Linked DNA regions of Prochlorococcus marinus XMU1402. Each later gene encodes a partner of the first gene's protein in a complex. Links are inferred from orthologs where the notes say so. Each region holds a gene or a part of one and is shown on either strand. Other genes may lie near its edges.

Region 1 (8,333 bases):
TTTTAGAACTTAGTGAGGCAAAATAAAATTCACAATCGCCAACATGGTTTTTAAAACTTTCTCTTATTTTTTTCTCAATTCTTTTCCTTAGTTGAAATAAAAGCCTTTCAATATCGTTATTGTCTTTTTTATCTATAAATAAAATCCACTGACTTATAAATGGAGCATTTGCTTTAGCTAAAGGACCTAAGATTTCATTATTAACAGGTACTGTTCTCCAAAATGTCTTGTTGATTCTTAATTTATCTGCTTCCTCTTCACATATTGATTTACATTCTTCAATTTTCTCTTTTTTATTAGGCATGAAAATCATCCCTATACCTTTATCATATTCTTTTTTATTTTTAAGATTAACTTCTTTTTCTAAGTAATTCCAGGGAATTGAACATAAAATACCCGCTCCATCTCCTGAGTCACTATCCCCTCCACAACCTCCTCTATGCTCCATGCAGCTAAGGCCTTTAAGGGATTGTTTTAGGATCCAGTTGCTTTCTAACCCTTCAATATTTGCTATGAAACCAACTCCACACGCGTCTTTCTCACCAATTATTCCATTGGGGGAATAACTATCTTGATATGGCTCAACGATTCTTTTGATACTCTCTCCCATAGATTATTTAATTCTTTTTAGTTAATTATGTATTTCTATTATAAAAATAAATATGAAAATAAATCTAAAGATAATGAATATTTACCTAAGAAATTTAATTTCACAAATTTTTTAAAAAATATCATTAAAAACTTTTAGTTGGTGCTCTTAAAAGGTTATGATGATTAAATGTTTATTTTTTTTTAAATATAATAGATGCCTACCATCTCACAATTAATAGGTTCAGAAAGAAAACGTCTGACTAGAAAAACAAAATCTCCTGCACTTAAAGCTTGCCCTGAAAGAAGAGGGGTATGTACGAGAGTTTATACATCAACTCCTAAAAAACCTAATTCAGCTTTAAGAAAAGTTGCAAGGGTGAGATTAACTTCTGGTTTCGAAGTAACGGCTTATATTCCTGGAATTGGTCATAATTTGCAAGAACACTCTGTAGTACTACTAAGGGGTGGAAGGGTTAAAGATTTGCCAGGAGTTAGATATCATATAATAAGAGGAACTTTAGATACCGCTGGAGTCAAAGATAGACGTCAATCCAGATCAAAATATGGTGCAAAAGCTCCAAAAGATTAATTTGTAAACATCACTTCTTTAAAAAAATGTCACGTCGAAATGCAGCAGTAAAAAGACCAGTTCTTCCAGATCCCCAATTTAATAGTCGTCTTGCTTCAATGATGATTTCTCGGTTGATGAAACATGGTAAAAAATCAACTGCTCAAAAAATACTATCTGATGCTTTTTCTATAATAAGCGAGAGAACAGGTAGTAATGCAGTAGAGTTATTTGAAACAGCCGTAAAAAATGCTACTCCTCTTGTCGAGGTAAGAGCTAGAAGAGTTGGTGGTGCAACATATCAAGTTCCTATGGAGGTTCGCCAAGAAAGGGGTACAGCGATGGCTTTAAGATGGCTCGTAACATTCTCACGTGCAAGGAATGGCAAAAGCATGTCCCAAAAACTTGCTAGCGAGTTGATGGATGCAGCAAATGAAACTGGAAGTTCAGTTAAGAAAAGAGAAGATACTCATAAAATGGCTGAAGCCAATAAAGCTTTTGCACATTACAGATATTAATTTCATCAAAAAGGTACTTAAGTAGTTTATTATTATAAAAGTTTGCTTTTAGGGTGAACTATACTTATCAAAAATTATTTTATTTGGAGCTTTAAAATTGGCACGCGACTTTCCCCTAGAACGAGTAAGGAACATAGGTATAGCCGCTCATATTGACGCAGGTAAGACAACAACAACTGAAAGAATCTTATTTTATTCAGGAGTAGTTCATAAGATAGGAGAGGTTCATGATGGTGCTGCTGTAACAGATTGGATGGACCAAGAAAGAGAAAGAGGAATTACTATTACTGCTGCTGCAATATCTACTAGTTGGCAAGATCACAGAATTAATATTATTGATACTCCCGGACACGTCGACTTCACTATTGAAGTGGAAAGATCTATGCGCGTCCTTGATGGAGTCATAGCTGTATTTTGTGCAGTTGGTGGAGTTCAGCCTCAATCTGAAACTGTTTGGCGTCAAGCAGATAGATACTCTGTTCCAAGAATGGTTTTTGTTAACAAAATGGACAGAACAGGTGCAGATTTCTTAAAGGTTAATAAACAAATTAAAGATCGATTAAAGGCAAATGCACTCCCAATTCAGCTACCTATTGGAGCTGAAGGTGACCTTACAGGCATTATTGATTTAGTCGCAAACAAAGCGTATCTTTATAAAAATGATTTAGGCACTGATATTCAAGAGGCTCCAATTCCATCCGAAATGGAAGATGAAGCTGCTGAATGGAGAAATAAGTTAATGGAGAGTGTTGCAGAAAATGATGAAGAGTTAATTGAAATTTTCCTTGAAACTGGAGAACTATCTGAAGAACAACTAAAAAAAGGAATTAGGGAAGGGGTTTTAAAACATGGATTGGTCCCAGTATTGTGCGGCTCAGCTTTCAAGAATAAAGGGGTTCAACTTGTTTTAGATGCTGTTGTTGATTACTTGCCAGCTCCAGTTGATGTGAAACCAATACAAGGCGTTTTACCAAGTGGTAAAGAAGATGTAAGACCTTCAGATGATAATGCTCCTTTCAGTGCGCTCGCTTTCAAAGTAATGTCCGACCCTTATGGGAAACTAACTTTTGTAAGGATGTATTCGGGGGTTCTTTCAAAAGGAAGTTATGTAATGAATTCTACTAAAGACGCCAAAGAGAGAATCTCTAGATTAGTAATTCTTAAGGCTGATGAAAGAGAAGAGGTGGATGAACTAAGGGCTGGAGATTTAGGTGCTGTATTAGGTCTTAAGAACACAACAACTGGTGACACTTTATGTAATACAGAAGATCCTATAGTTTTGGAGACATTGTTTATCCCAGAACCAGTTATTTCAGTAGCTGTGGAGCCAAAAACTAAAGGGGATATGGAGAAATTATCAAAAGCTTTAACTGCTTTGTCTGAAGAGGATCCTACCTTTAGGGTCAGTACAGATCCAGAGACAAATCAAACAGTGATAGCTGGTATGGGTGAACTGCACCTAGAAATTCTTGTTGACAGAATGTTAAGAGAATTTAAAGTTGAAGCAAATATTGGAGCGCCTCAGGTTTCTTACAGAGAGACTATTAGGTCCAGTTCTAAAGGTGAAGGTAAATATGCAAGACAAACTGGAGGAAAAGGTCAATATGGTCATGTAGTAATTGAAATGGAACCTGCTGAAGTTGGTAAAGGCTTTGAATTTGTTAATAAAATTGTCGGTGGAGCAGTACCGAAAGAGTACATTGGTCCTGCATCAAATGGCATGAAAGAAACCTGTGAATCTGGTGTTCTTGCCGGTTATCCACTAATTGATGTAAAAGTAACACTAGTCGATGGTTCATTCCACGATGTAGACTCATCTGAAATGGCCTTCAAAATTGCAGGTTCAATGGCTTTTAAAGATGGGGTTAAAAAATGCAACCCTGTCCTTCTAGAGCCTATGATGAAAGTTGAGGTCGAAAGTCCTGATGACTTTCTTGGATCTGTAATTGGTGATCTCTCTTCTAGAAGAGGTCAAGTAGAAGGACAATCTGTTGACGATGGATTGTCTAAGGTACAGGCCAAAGTGCCCTTAGCCGAAATGTTCGGTTATGCCACTCAACTCCGATCAATGACTCAAGGTCGGGGTATATTTTCAATGGAGTTCGCAAATTATGAGGAAGTTCCTCGTAATGTTGCTGAAGCTATCATTTCCAAGAATCAGGGCAGCTCCTGATCTCTAAACCAAAAAAACTCTTAAACCCTCGATTCTTTAATTCAAAATGGCTCGCGAGAAGTTCGAAAGGAACAAACCACATGTCAACATAGGTACTATTGGCCATGTTGATCATGGAAAAACAACACTAACTGCTGCTATTACTAATGTATTAGCCAAAAAAGGTCAAGCCCAAGCTCAAGACTATGGAGACATTGATGGTGCTCCTGAAGAAAGAGAGCGTGGCATTACAATTAATACAGCTCACGTCGAATATGAAACTGAAGGCAGACATTACGCTCATGTCGATTGCCCAGGACATGCTGATTATGTAAAAAACATGATTACTGGGGCAGCTCAAATGGATGGAGCTATTCTAGTTTGCGCAGCTACTGATGGTCCTATGGCACAAACAAAAGAGCATATTCTTTTAGCTAAACAGGTTGGTGTTCCTGCTCTAGTAGTTGCTCTAAACAAGTGTGATATGGTCGATGATGAAGAAATCATTGAACTTGTTGAAATGGAAATCAGAGAACTATTAGACAGTTATGACTTTCCTGGAGATGATATTCCTATAGTTCAAGTTTCAGGTTTAAAAGCTCTCGAAGGAGATTCAACATGGGAATCAAAAATCGAAGAATTGATGAAAGCAGTTGATGCAAGTATTCCTGAACCTGAAAGAGAAGTTGATAAACCATTCTTGATGGCAGTAGAAGATGTTTTCTCAATTACTGGTAGAGGAACTGTGGCTACTGGAAGAATTGAGAGAGGTAAAGTTAAGGTTGGAGAAGAAGTCGAAATCGTTGGAATAAGAGATACAAGAGTGACAACTGTTACTGGAGTAGAAATGTTCCGTAAACTTCTAGATGAAGGTATGGCTGGCGATAACGTCGGTTTACTTTTACGTGGTGTTCAGAAAGAAGATATAGAAAGAGGAATGGTCCTTGTTAAGAAAGGATCCATTACTCCTCATACTCAGTTTGAAGGTGAAGTTTATGTCCTCAAAAAAGAAGAGGGAGGCAGACATACGCCTTTCTTCGCAGGATATAGACCTCAGTTTTACATCAGAACAACTGATGTAACAGGTCAAATCACAGCATTTACTTCTGATGATGGCTCTAATGTTGAAATGGTTATGCCAGGTGACAGAATCAAGATGACTGGAGAATTAATTTGTCCAGTTGCTATTGAACAAGGTATGCGATTCGCAATCCGTGAAGGTGGACGTACTATTGGGGCTGGAGTAGTTTCTAAGATTCTCAAATAATATTTTTGAATCTTAATAATTTAACCTCAATCATCTAAGATAAGTAAATGGATTAGGGTCATTGTCAACCAATGGCCCTCAATCAAAAGTTAATTTTGAAATCATGACTGCATCAATTGCACAACAAAAAATAAGAATAAGACTAAAAGCATTTGATAGAAGAATGCTTGATTTGTCCTGCGATAAAATAATACAAACTGCCGATACTACCTCTGCTTCAGCAATAGGACCAATACCTTTACCTACAAAAAGGAAAATTTATTGTGTTCTTAGGTCTCCCCATGTTGATAAAGATTCTAGAGAGCATTTTGAAACAAGAACCCATCGAAGAATTATCGATATTTATAGTCCATCTGCAAAGACTATTGATGCCTTAATGAAGCTGGATCTTCCTAGTGGTGTAGATATAGAAGTTAAACTGTAAGAATTCCCGAAAACGACTTTAATTGACTAACATAAAATATATTTATGAGGTTTAAATGGGAGAGCTCTCAGTAAGGGAATTACCTTTGTTTCCTTTGCCAGAAGTAGTCCTTTTCCCTCAAGAAGTATTGCCTCTACATATTTTTGAATCAAGATATAGAATTATGCTTCAGTCTGCTCTAGAGACTGATTCAATGTTTGGGGTTATAAAGTGGGATCCAACCTCTAAAACTATGGCTAGTGTAGGCTGCTGTGCCCAAATAATAAAACATCAAACAGCAGAAGATGGGAGAAGTAATATTATCACTCTTGGACAACAAAGATTCCAAGTTTTAGAAATAGTTCGCTCAACTCCTTTTTGTACAGCGATGGTAAGTTGGATTAGTGATGACAATACTGATAATCTTCAAAAATTAGACTCTCTTAAAGATTTAGTCAAAGAAGCACTTAATGATGTAATTAATCTTACAAGTAAATTAACTAATACCAAAAAAAATCTGCCCGATAAATTACCAAACAACCCAATGGAATTATCATTTTGGATAGGCGCTCACTTGGGAGGTCCCGTTGCTGAGGAACAGCAAAGACTTCTTGAAGAAAGAAATACTTATATTCGTTTGCAAAGAGAATATGAAATGCTTGACCATACAAGAAAACAACTCGCTGCAAGAACAGCTTTGAAAGAAAGTTTTCCTGACATAAAAGAAAATTAAATGATTGAATTAATATTACCTGTTCTTTTATTATTTTTTTTTATATTAGTCTTATTCATTGTTTGGAGATTTAAAGCTAGAAAATATATTTCTTCTGGTACAGTGGCAACTGCATATGATGCTTGGACAGAGGATAAATTACTTGAGAAATTGTGGGGAGAGCATATACACTTAGGCTTTTATGCTCCTGGAAATAAAAATATTGATTTTAGAGAGGCTAAAGTCCAGTTTGTTCATAAATTAGTCAAGTGGAGTGGTTTAGACCAACTGCCTAAAGGTTCCAGAATACTTGATGTAGGTTGCGGAATAGGCGGAAGTTCTAGGATTCTTGCAAAACATTATGGGTTCAATGTTACTGGAATTACAATTAGTCCTGCTCAAGTAAAACGAGCAAGAGAACTTACACCTTCTGCACTTAATTGCAATTTCCAAGTTATGGATGCATTAGATTTAAAATTTCAAGATGGAACATTTGATGCGGTTTGGAGTGTTGAGGCAGGTGCACATATGAATGATAAAGTAAAATTTGCTGATGAAATGTTGAGGACTTTAAGGCCTGGAGGTTATCTGGCATTGGCTGATTGGAACTCAAGAGATCTCAGAGCATATCCCCCATCTTTTATTGAGAAGTTAGTTCTTAAACAGTTACTTGAACAGTGGGTACATCCTAATTTTATTAGCATTAACGAATTCAGTAATATACTTCGAACTAATAAAAATAGTGCAGGAAAAGTTTTTTCTGCAAATTGGAATTCTTATACCAATCCTTCTTGGTACGACTCTATTATTGAAGGTATTCGAAGACCTTTAGTTATTTTGTCTCTTGGTCCTTTAGCTATAGTAAAGTCCATCAGAGAGATTCCAACAATACTTCTCATGAACTGGGCATTTAGAAAAGGTTTGATGGAATTTGGTGTTTATAAATGCAGAGGATAAATTAATCTAGCTCAATATTTTCAGAAAAATAATTTCCAAAATCTACAAACTGGTTACATAGGGGTTTGAGATTATTCTTTAATTCAATAAAATCTTTAATATTATTTTGATTATTAATTTCTAAATCAATAAAAATGACATATTCTCCTAACTCTCTTTTTGAGGGCCTTGACTCAATTTTACTCATATTAAATCCATAATCTGCAATATGTTGTAAGGCTTTAAGTAAAGCACCAGGTTGATTTGAGATTAATGAGAAAGCAAAACTGACAATATTAGCTGAATTATAATTTGATTCTTTACTCAATAAGACAAATCTAGTGCAATTCCCTGTGACATCGTTAATAGGAAATGCTAATTCTTTAAGTCCTTCTATTTGAATTAATGATTTTGAACCAATAGCTGCTCTAAATTTACTCCCTTTTACCATATTTACTGCTTCAGATGTTGAATTTGTAGGAAGAGGGATCGCATTTGGAAGATTTTCAGATAACCATTCTGAACATTGAGCTAATGCTTGAGGATGAGATAATACTTCGGATATGACTGACATGTCTCCATCACTTATTAGTGCGTGTTTTATGGGTAAAACAATCGCTCTATTGATAAAAATATCAGGAAATTTCCAAAGTGCATCAAGAGTAGCAGTAACTCCCCCTTCAACAGAGTTTTCAATAGGCACTACAGCAGCATCACAATTGTTGTAGGCTATCGATTTAATGACCGAATGTAACCCATTACATGGTACAAATATAGGTGTCTGAAAATTGGCAAGCTTTGATAGTATATGAGCTGCTTTTTCTGCATATGTCCCCTTGGGACCTAAATATGCAACTTGTTTGCGCATGATTAATCGTAAGAAAAAAAAGAGTTCAAATAAGCATTGGAGGGATATAGAAAATGTTGTTGTCTTTTGATGCCAAACAGAAATTAAAGCTTTCTGTAACACGAAATAAAGAATATCTTTCTAAATATCTTTTGGAAGAAGAAAGAGTTGTTGGAGCAATGCTGGACTCCAAAAAGTTAGTGCCTGAAGGAGAAGGTAGATACAAGTATACAGTAACAAGTTTTAAGGTTTTCCAATTAGATATTAACCCTGTTGTTTCAATTGGGGTAGAGAATAAAGATGGAATTTTAAGAATGAGTGCCCTTGAAAGCACTTTAG
Region 2 (5,916 bases), 140 kb from region 1 along the record:
AACTTCACTTTTTTGAGGATTACCATGAAGAAATTGTTCAGTTAAAATTTTTAGTTCCTCCATCGCTAATTGCCCTGCACCACTTACAGATTGATATGTTGAGACTACAACTCTTTGAATAGTCGAAAGTTTATTTAACGGAGCTAAAACTAATGACAATAAAATAGTAGTGCAGTTTGGATTTGCTATTACCCCATCATGATTGAGTACTTCACTAGCATTTACTTCAGGAACTACAAGAGGTACATTCTTATCTAATCTAAAAGCACTTGAATTATCTATCATTAGAGCATTTTGTTCCATAATTGTAGACAACCATTTTTTTGAAATATTTCCACCAGCTGAAGCTAAAACTAAATCAAGATTTAAAAATTCTTCCTTAGTGGTTTTTTTTGTGACTAATTCTTCACCTTTCCAAATAATCTTTTTCCCTTCTGACCTCTCTGATGAAAGCAAAACCAGTTCTGATATTGGGAAATTACGTTGTTCAAGAATTCTGAGTAATTCAGATCCCACAGCACCTGAAGATCCTAAAACAGCAACTTTTAATGGCCTACTAGGCAAAAACGGAGATTGTCTCACACTTTAAAAATGATTTTTATTAATAGATTGACTATTTTTTTTACTTTATCAAAAAATTTACTTTCAAGGAAATCACATAATGTGAAATAATTAAGTTACGTCTTTATAGCAATAATTACACAAAAACATGGCTAAAGAAGAATTAATAGTCAAAACAACTCCTCTGCCTCAAAGTAGAATTTCATTTGAATTAGAAATACCATCGGAGACATGCAAAACCTTTATTAATGAGACAATCAGCACTATTAGTCGTTCGGCTAAAATTCCAGGATTTAGACTTGGTAAGATTCCTAAACAAGTTCTAATCCAAAGAATTGGAATAACACAATTACATGCATCTGCTCTAGAAAAAATAATTGATAAATCATGGCAAGAAGCATTAAAAATTAAATCTATTGAGCCTCTTAGTGAACCAGAATTGGTAGATGGCTTTGAATCTTTACTTGCAAAATTTAGTCCTGAAAAATCACTTAAGGTTACTCTTCAAACTGACATTGCCCCCGAAATAAAACTAAAAAAATCCAAAGGACTTAGTGTTGAAATCTCAAAAACTAAGTTTGATCCTAAGTCAGTAGATGAAGCTCTAGAAAAATCTAGAAATCAGTTTGCAAATATTATCCCAGTAAGCAATAGAGCAGCGAAATTGGGTGATATTGCTGTAGTTAGTTTCAAAGGAAAATATAAAGATTCTGGTAAAGAGATTGATGGTGGAACAAGTGAATCAATGGATCTTGAATTAGAAAAGAATAAAATGATTCCCGGTTTCGTTGAGGGAATCGTAAAGATGAAAATTGGTGATACTAAAACCCTAAACCTTAAATTTCCTGAAGATTATTCTCATGAGGATTCAAGAGGCAAACAAGCTATATTTGAAGTTAAACTTAAAGATCTCAAGGAAAAAGAATTACCTGAACTTAATGATGATTTTGCAAAACAGTCTGGTAACAAAGAATCATTAAAAGAATTAAGGAAAGATATTGAAAAGCAATTAAAAGATAATTTTGAAAAAACTCAAAAAGATATCAAAATTGAAGCTTTATTAGATGCCTTAACAGATGAATTAGTTGCTGAAATTCCAAAATCTATGATTGATTTAGAAGTGAGAAATAATATTGAACAAACCGCCCAAAGATTTGCTCAACAAGGTCTTGATGTTAAATCTACTTTCACTCCAGAATTAGTTAAGTCATTAGCAGAGTCCACGAGGCCTCAAGCTGAAAAAAATGTTAAAAGAAATTTAGCTCTAAAAGCATTAGCTGAAAAAGAAAATATAACAGTTGATAAAGATGAAATTGATTTAAAAATGAAAGATTATGAAGATGCAATCTCTAAATCTTCAAAACAAATAGATATTAAAAAATTAACAGAAGTAATAAATAACGATTTACTCAAAGAAAAATTAATAATATGGCTTGAAGAAAATTCCGAAGTAAAAGAAAAAACTACAAAAACCTCTAAAGCTAATAAAACCTCCAAAACAACAAAAACTGCAGCAAAAACAACAAAAACTAAAAACTAAAAATAAAAAATAAAAAAATAATTTGTGTAATTTCTAACTAATTAAAAGAAAACCCTTTAAATTATTAATATGATGAAAATTATTCTGTGAATTCTGAAAAAAAACATTTAATCCAAAGCTCAATAGGTTCTTACGAAAGCATTAATAAAACTAGTGCTGCTGTTCCTACCGTAATAGAACAATCTGGTAGGGGAGAAAGAGCTTTTGATATTTATTCAAGACTATTGAGGGAGAGAATTATTTTTTTAGGTACTGGAATTAATGATCAAGTATCTGATTCTCTAGTTGCACAATTATTATTTCTTGAAGCTGAAGATCCTGAAAAAGACATTCAAATATATATTAATTCTCCTGGAGGCTCAGTAAGTGCAGGAATGGCAATATACGATACTATGCAACAAATATCCCCAGATGTGGTGACAATATGTTTTGGAGTAGCTGCAAGTATGGGGGCATTTCTACTCTCTGGTGGGGCAAAGGGGAAAAGATTGGCTTTACCTAATTCCAGGATAATGATTCATCAGCCTCTCGGAGGTGCACAAGGTCAAGCAGTAGAAATTGAAATTCAAGCTAAAGAAATACTTTTTCTCAAGAAAACATTAAATTCACTTTTATCAGAACATACTGGACAACCTTTAAAGAAAATTAATGAGGATACTGAAAGAGATTATTTCTTATCTCCGGCAGAAGCAGTCGAATATGGATTAATCGATAAAGTTATCAAAAAATGACAAGGGAGACTTATTTTTTAAGAATATGATGACGAATCGATGTTTATGAGCAATCCTAGTGAATAGGGTTAATTAACACCTTTAATTTTAGACTTTAAAATCGATGGCTAAATTCGACGCCCATCTTAAATGTTCATTTTGCGGCAAATCACAAGATCAAGTTAGAAAGCTAATAGCTGGTCCTGGAGTTTATATCTGTGATGAGTGCATAGATCTTTGTAATGAAATTCTTGATGAAGAACTACTTGATAATCAATCTATTACAAACAACTCCCCACAAGTAAAAAAGAAGTTATCAACTGATAATCCCAAAAAATCTATTCCTTTAGAATTGACCTCAATTCCTAAACCATTAGAAATTAAAAGTTTTCTTGATAACCAGGTTGTTGGACAAGAATCTGCAAAAAAAATATTATCAGTAGCTGTATATAACCACTACAAAAGATTAGCTTGGAAAGTTAAAGAAGAGAATAAAAATAGCAATTCACAAGATTCACAAGCAACGAAATTACAAAAATCAAACATTTTACTTATCGGGCCAACTGGAAGTGGCAAAACATTATTGGCACAAACTTTAGCTGAGTTTCTTGATGTTCCTTTTGCAGTTGCTGATGCAACGACTTTGACAGAGGCTGGATATGTAGGAGAAGATGTTGAAAATATACTTTTAAGACTTCTACAAAAATCAGAGATGAATGTAGAGCTAGCTCAAAAAGGAATTATTTATATAGATGAAATAGACAAAATTGCTAGAAAAAGTGAGAATCCCTCAATTACTAGAGATGTCTCTGGTGAAGGGGTACAGCAAGCATTATTAAAAATGCTTGAAGGAACAATTGCCAATGTGCCGCCGCAAGGAGGCAGAAAACACCCCTATCACGACTGTATCCAAATTGATACGAGTCAAATTCTATTTATTTGTGGAGGAGCTTTTATAGGTTTAGAGGACATAGTTCAAAAACGTATGGGTAAACACTCAATAGGATTTACCACCAACGAAGATCAAAACAAGGTTAATTCAAAAAAATTAGTTGATCCACGAGATTCCCTAAAAAATTTAGAGTTAGATGATTTAGTGAAATATGGGTTAATTCCAGAATTTATTGGAAGAATTCCAGTTTGTGCCGTATTGGATCGTCTTACTAAAGAAACTTTACAATCTATTCTGACTCAACCAAGAGATGCTCTCGTAAAGCAATTCAAAACGTTGCTAAGTATGGATAATGTTGAATTATCATTTGAGCCTGATTCTGTTGAGGCAATAGCGAATGAAGCATATAAAAGAAAAACAGGCGCAAGAGCATTAAGATCAATAATTGAAGAACTAATGCTTGATATTATGTATACTTTGCCTTCTGAAGAAAATATAAAAGAATTCACAATTACAAAAAAAATGGTAGAAAATTTATTCGCATCCAAAATTGTTAAACTACCTTCTGGATCAAAACGAATCATTAAAGAGTCTGCATAAAAATTGGAATTTAATTGTTGAAATTTAAAAATTACTTTATTTAATTAATGAATAATAAATGTCTAATTTACATAAGCCTTTTCATCAAAAATATAGACCAAAAAACCTAGATGAACTTGTTGGGCAAAATTTTATATCTATTACTCTAAAACAAGCATTATTAACAAAACAGATTGCGCCTGCATATCTTTTTAATGGTCCAAGAGGCACTGGCAAAACATCAAGTGCGAGAATATTTGCGAAATCTTTAAACTGCCAAGCATTCGAACAACCAACAATAAAGCCTTGTGGTAAATGTAACTTATGTAGACAAATTACAGATGGGATTGCTTTAGATATTACAGAGATTGATGCAGCATCTAATACAGGAGTTGAAAATATAAGGGAAATTATAGAAAGAGCGAGGTTTGCTCCTACTCAAGCAAGATGGAAGGTATACGTTATTGATGAATTTCATATGCTTTCCACAGCAGCTTCAAATGCTTTACTAAAAACTATTGAAGAACCACCCTCAAGAGTTGTATTTATCCTTGCGACAACAAATCCTGAGAGAGTATTGAATACAATACAAAGTAGATGTCAAAAGTTTGATTTTAGAAGAATAAGTCCCAAGGACATTTTTCAGCAATTATCAAAAATATCAGCAAAAGAATCGATTCAGTACGAAGTTCAAGGATTAAAAATGATTGCAAAAAGATCCAATGGAGGAATGCGAGATGCACTTAGCCTTCTTGAACAAATTAATCTTCTACCGGAAGGTATAACGATTAAAAATGTTCATAACTTGTTAGGTGAAGTATCGGAAATTGAATTAACAAATCTAATTAAATCATTAATTGAGAATAATCCAGAGTCATTAATAATCACCTGCAATAAATTATATGACGATGGAAACGAACCACATCAAATAATTATTGGATTATTGAATATAACGAGAGATTTACTACTACACTCTACAAAAAATAAATATTCTGATCTTTATTACACATCTGAAGAATTTCAAGATGAATTAGACAAAATCTCAAAAAAAATAAATAAATCAACAATAATTAATTGGCATAAAAATCTCAGGAATATTGAATATCAAATCAAAACAAGTGATAATCCCAGGCTTTGGTTTGAAATACATTTAACTGGTCTATTAGATAATCAAAAGATTGAAAATATTGAAAATATTGAAAATAAGCAAGAAAATAAAAATATTTTCATCAAAGAGAAAAATCTCAATACAACAAGCAAGGAAATAATTAATGAAGAAAATATTTCTAATGAAATTCAAAACTCAGCCACCAAAGAGAATATAAGTCGAGAAAAATTTATTTTAAAAGAAGACGAAAAATTAGAAAATTTCAATGGTCTCGAAAAAGAAAAAATGGGAAATATTTCTAACAATAACCAAAACAATATTGGGTCAAATAACTTAAAAAATCAATGGGAATTAATTCTTTCTAAATTAGAGTTACCTTCAACAAGAATGTTGCTTAAACAACAAGCCGAACTTGAAAGTCTTGATTCGGAAAAAATCACAATTGCATTATCTCCAAACTGGGAAAATATGATAAAAGACAGAAAAATTTTAATAGAGAATACTGTAAAAAAGATATTTGGAGAAC

Evidence for each region.
Region 2: the proteins of rpsG (region 1) and tig are in contact, whole or in part, in a crystal structure (PDB 3GTY), measured with the Thermotoga maritima proteins. The link is inferred for Prochlorococcus marinus XMU1402 from one-to-one orthologs. Residues at the interface, in WP_004081843.1 of Thermotoga maritima: Lys34, Lys52, Lys55, Glu59, Arg62, Gln63, Glu66, Asn67, Lys69, Val71, Arg95, Ala109, Lys110, Lys111, Gly112, Arg113, Pro114, Glu117, Glu121, Ile124, Ala125, Tyr127, Asn128, Asn129, Thr130, Gly131, Lys135, Asp139, Arg142, Met143; in WP_004081061.1 of Thermotoga maritima: Glu122, Val124, Val129, Leu130, Tyr133, Glu188, Gly259, Ile262, Tyr263, Glu266, Ser270, Glu273, Gln274, Glu277, Arg308, Gln311, Ile312, Ser315, Tyr316, Glu325, Arg329, Arg336, Leu363, Phe366, Trp367, Arg373, Leu377, Arg381, Leu384, Glu387.

Annotation. Positions count from the first base shown.
Region 1 is NZ_JAAORD010000002.1:413,300-421,632, reverse strand. The notes cover bases 1-2,941. They hold rpsG (30S ribosomal protein S7), read left to right. Parts: upstream 1-1,206; coding sequence 1,207-1,677; downstream 1,678-2,941. Other genes in these bases: fusA (elongation factor G), read left to right, coding at 1,775-2,941; rpsL (30S ribosomal protein S12), read left to right, coding at 806-1,180; gltB (glutamate synthase large subunit), read right to left, coding at 1-610. Also shown: more of fusA, read left to right, coding at 2,942-3,850; tuf (elongation factor Tu), read left to right, coding at 3,897-5,096; rpsJ (30S ribosomal protein S10), read left to right, coding at 5,200-5,520; HA141_RS08495 (LON peptidase substrate-binding domain-containing protein), read left to right, coding at 5,576-6,232; HA141_RS08490 (methyltransferase domain-containing protein), read left to right, coding at 6,233-7,168; pheA (prephenate dehydratase), read right to left, coding at 7,170-8,015; HA141_RS08480 (DUF1997 domain-containing protein), read left to right, coding at 8,069-8,333.
Region 2 is NZ_JAAORD010000002.1:563,644-569,559, forward strand. What follows is about bases 6-2,905. They hold tig (trigger factor), read left to right. Parts: upstream 6-709; coding sequence 710-2,101; downstream 2,102-2,905. Other genes in these bases: HA141_RS09305 (aspartate-semialdehyde dehydrogenase), read right to left, coding at 6-582; clpP (ATP-dependent Clp endopeptidase proteolytic subunit ClpP), read left to right, coding at 2,188-2,832. Outside these bases: more of HA141_RS09305, read right to left, coding at 1-5; ATP-dependent protease ATP-binding subunit ClpX, read left to right, coding at 2,936-4,303; HA141_RS09325 (DNA polymerase III subunit gamma/tau), read left to right, coding at 4,362-5,916. UniProt on the Bacillus subtilis protein: Involved in protein export. Acts as a chaperone by maintaining the newly synthesized protein in an open conformation. Functions as a peptidyl-prolyl cis-trans isomerase.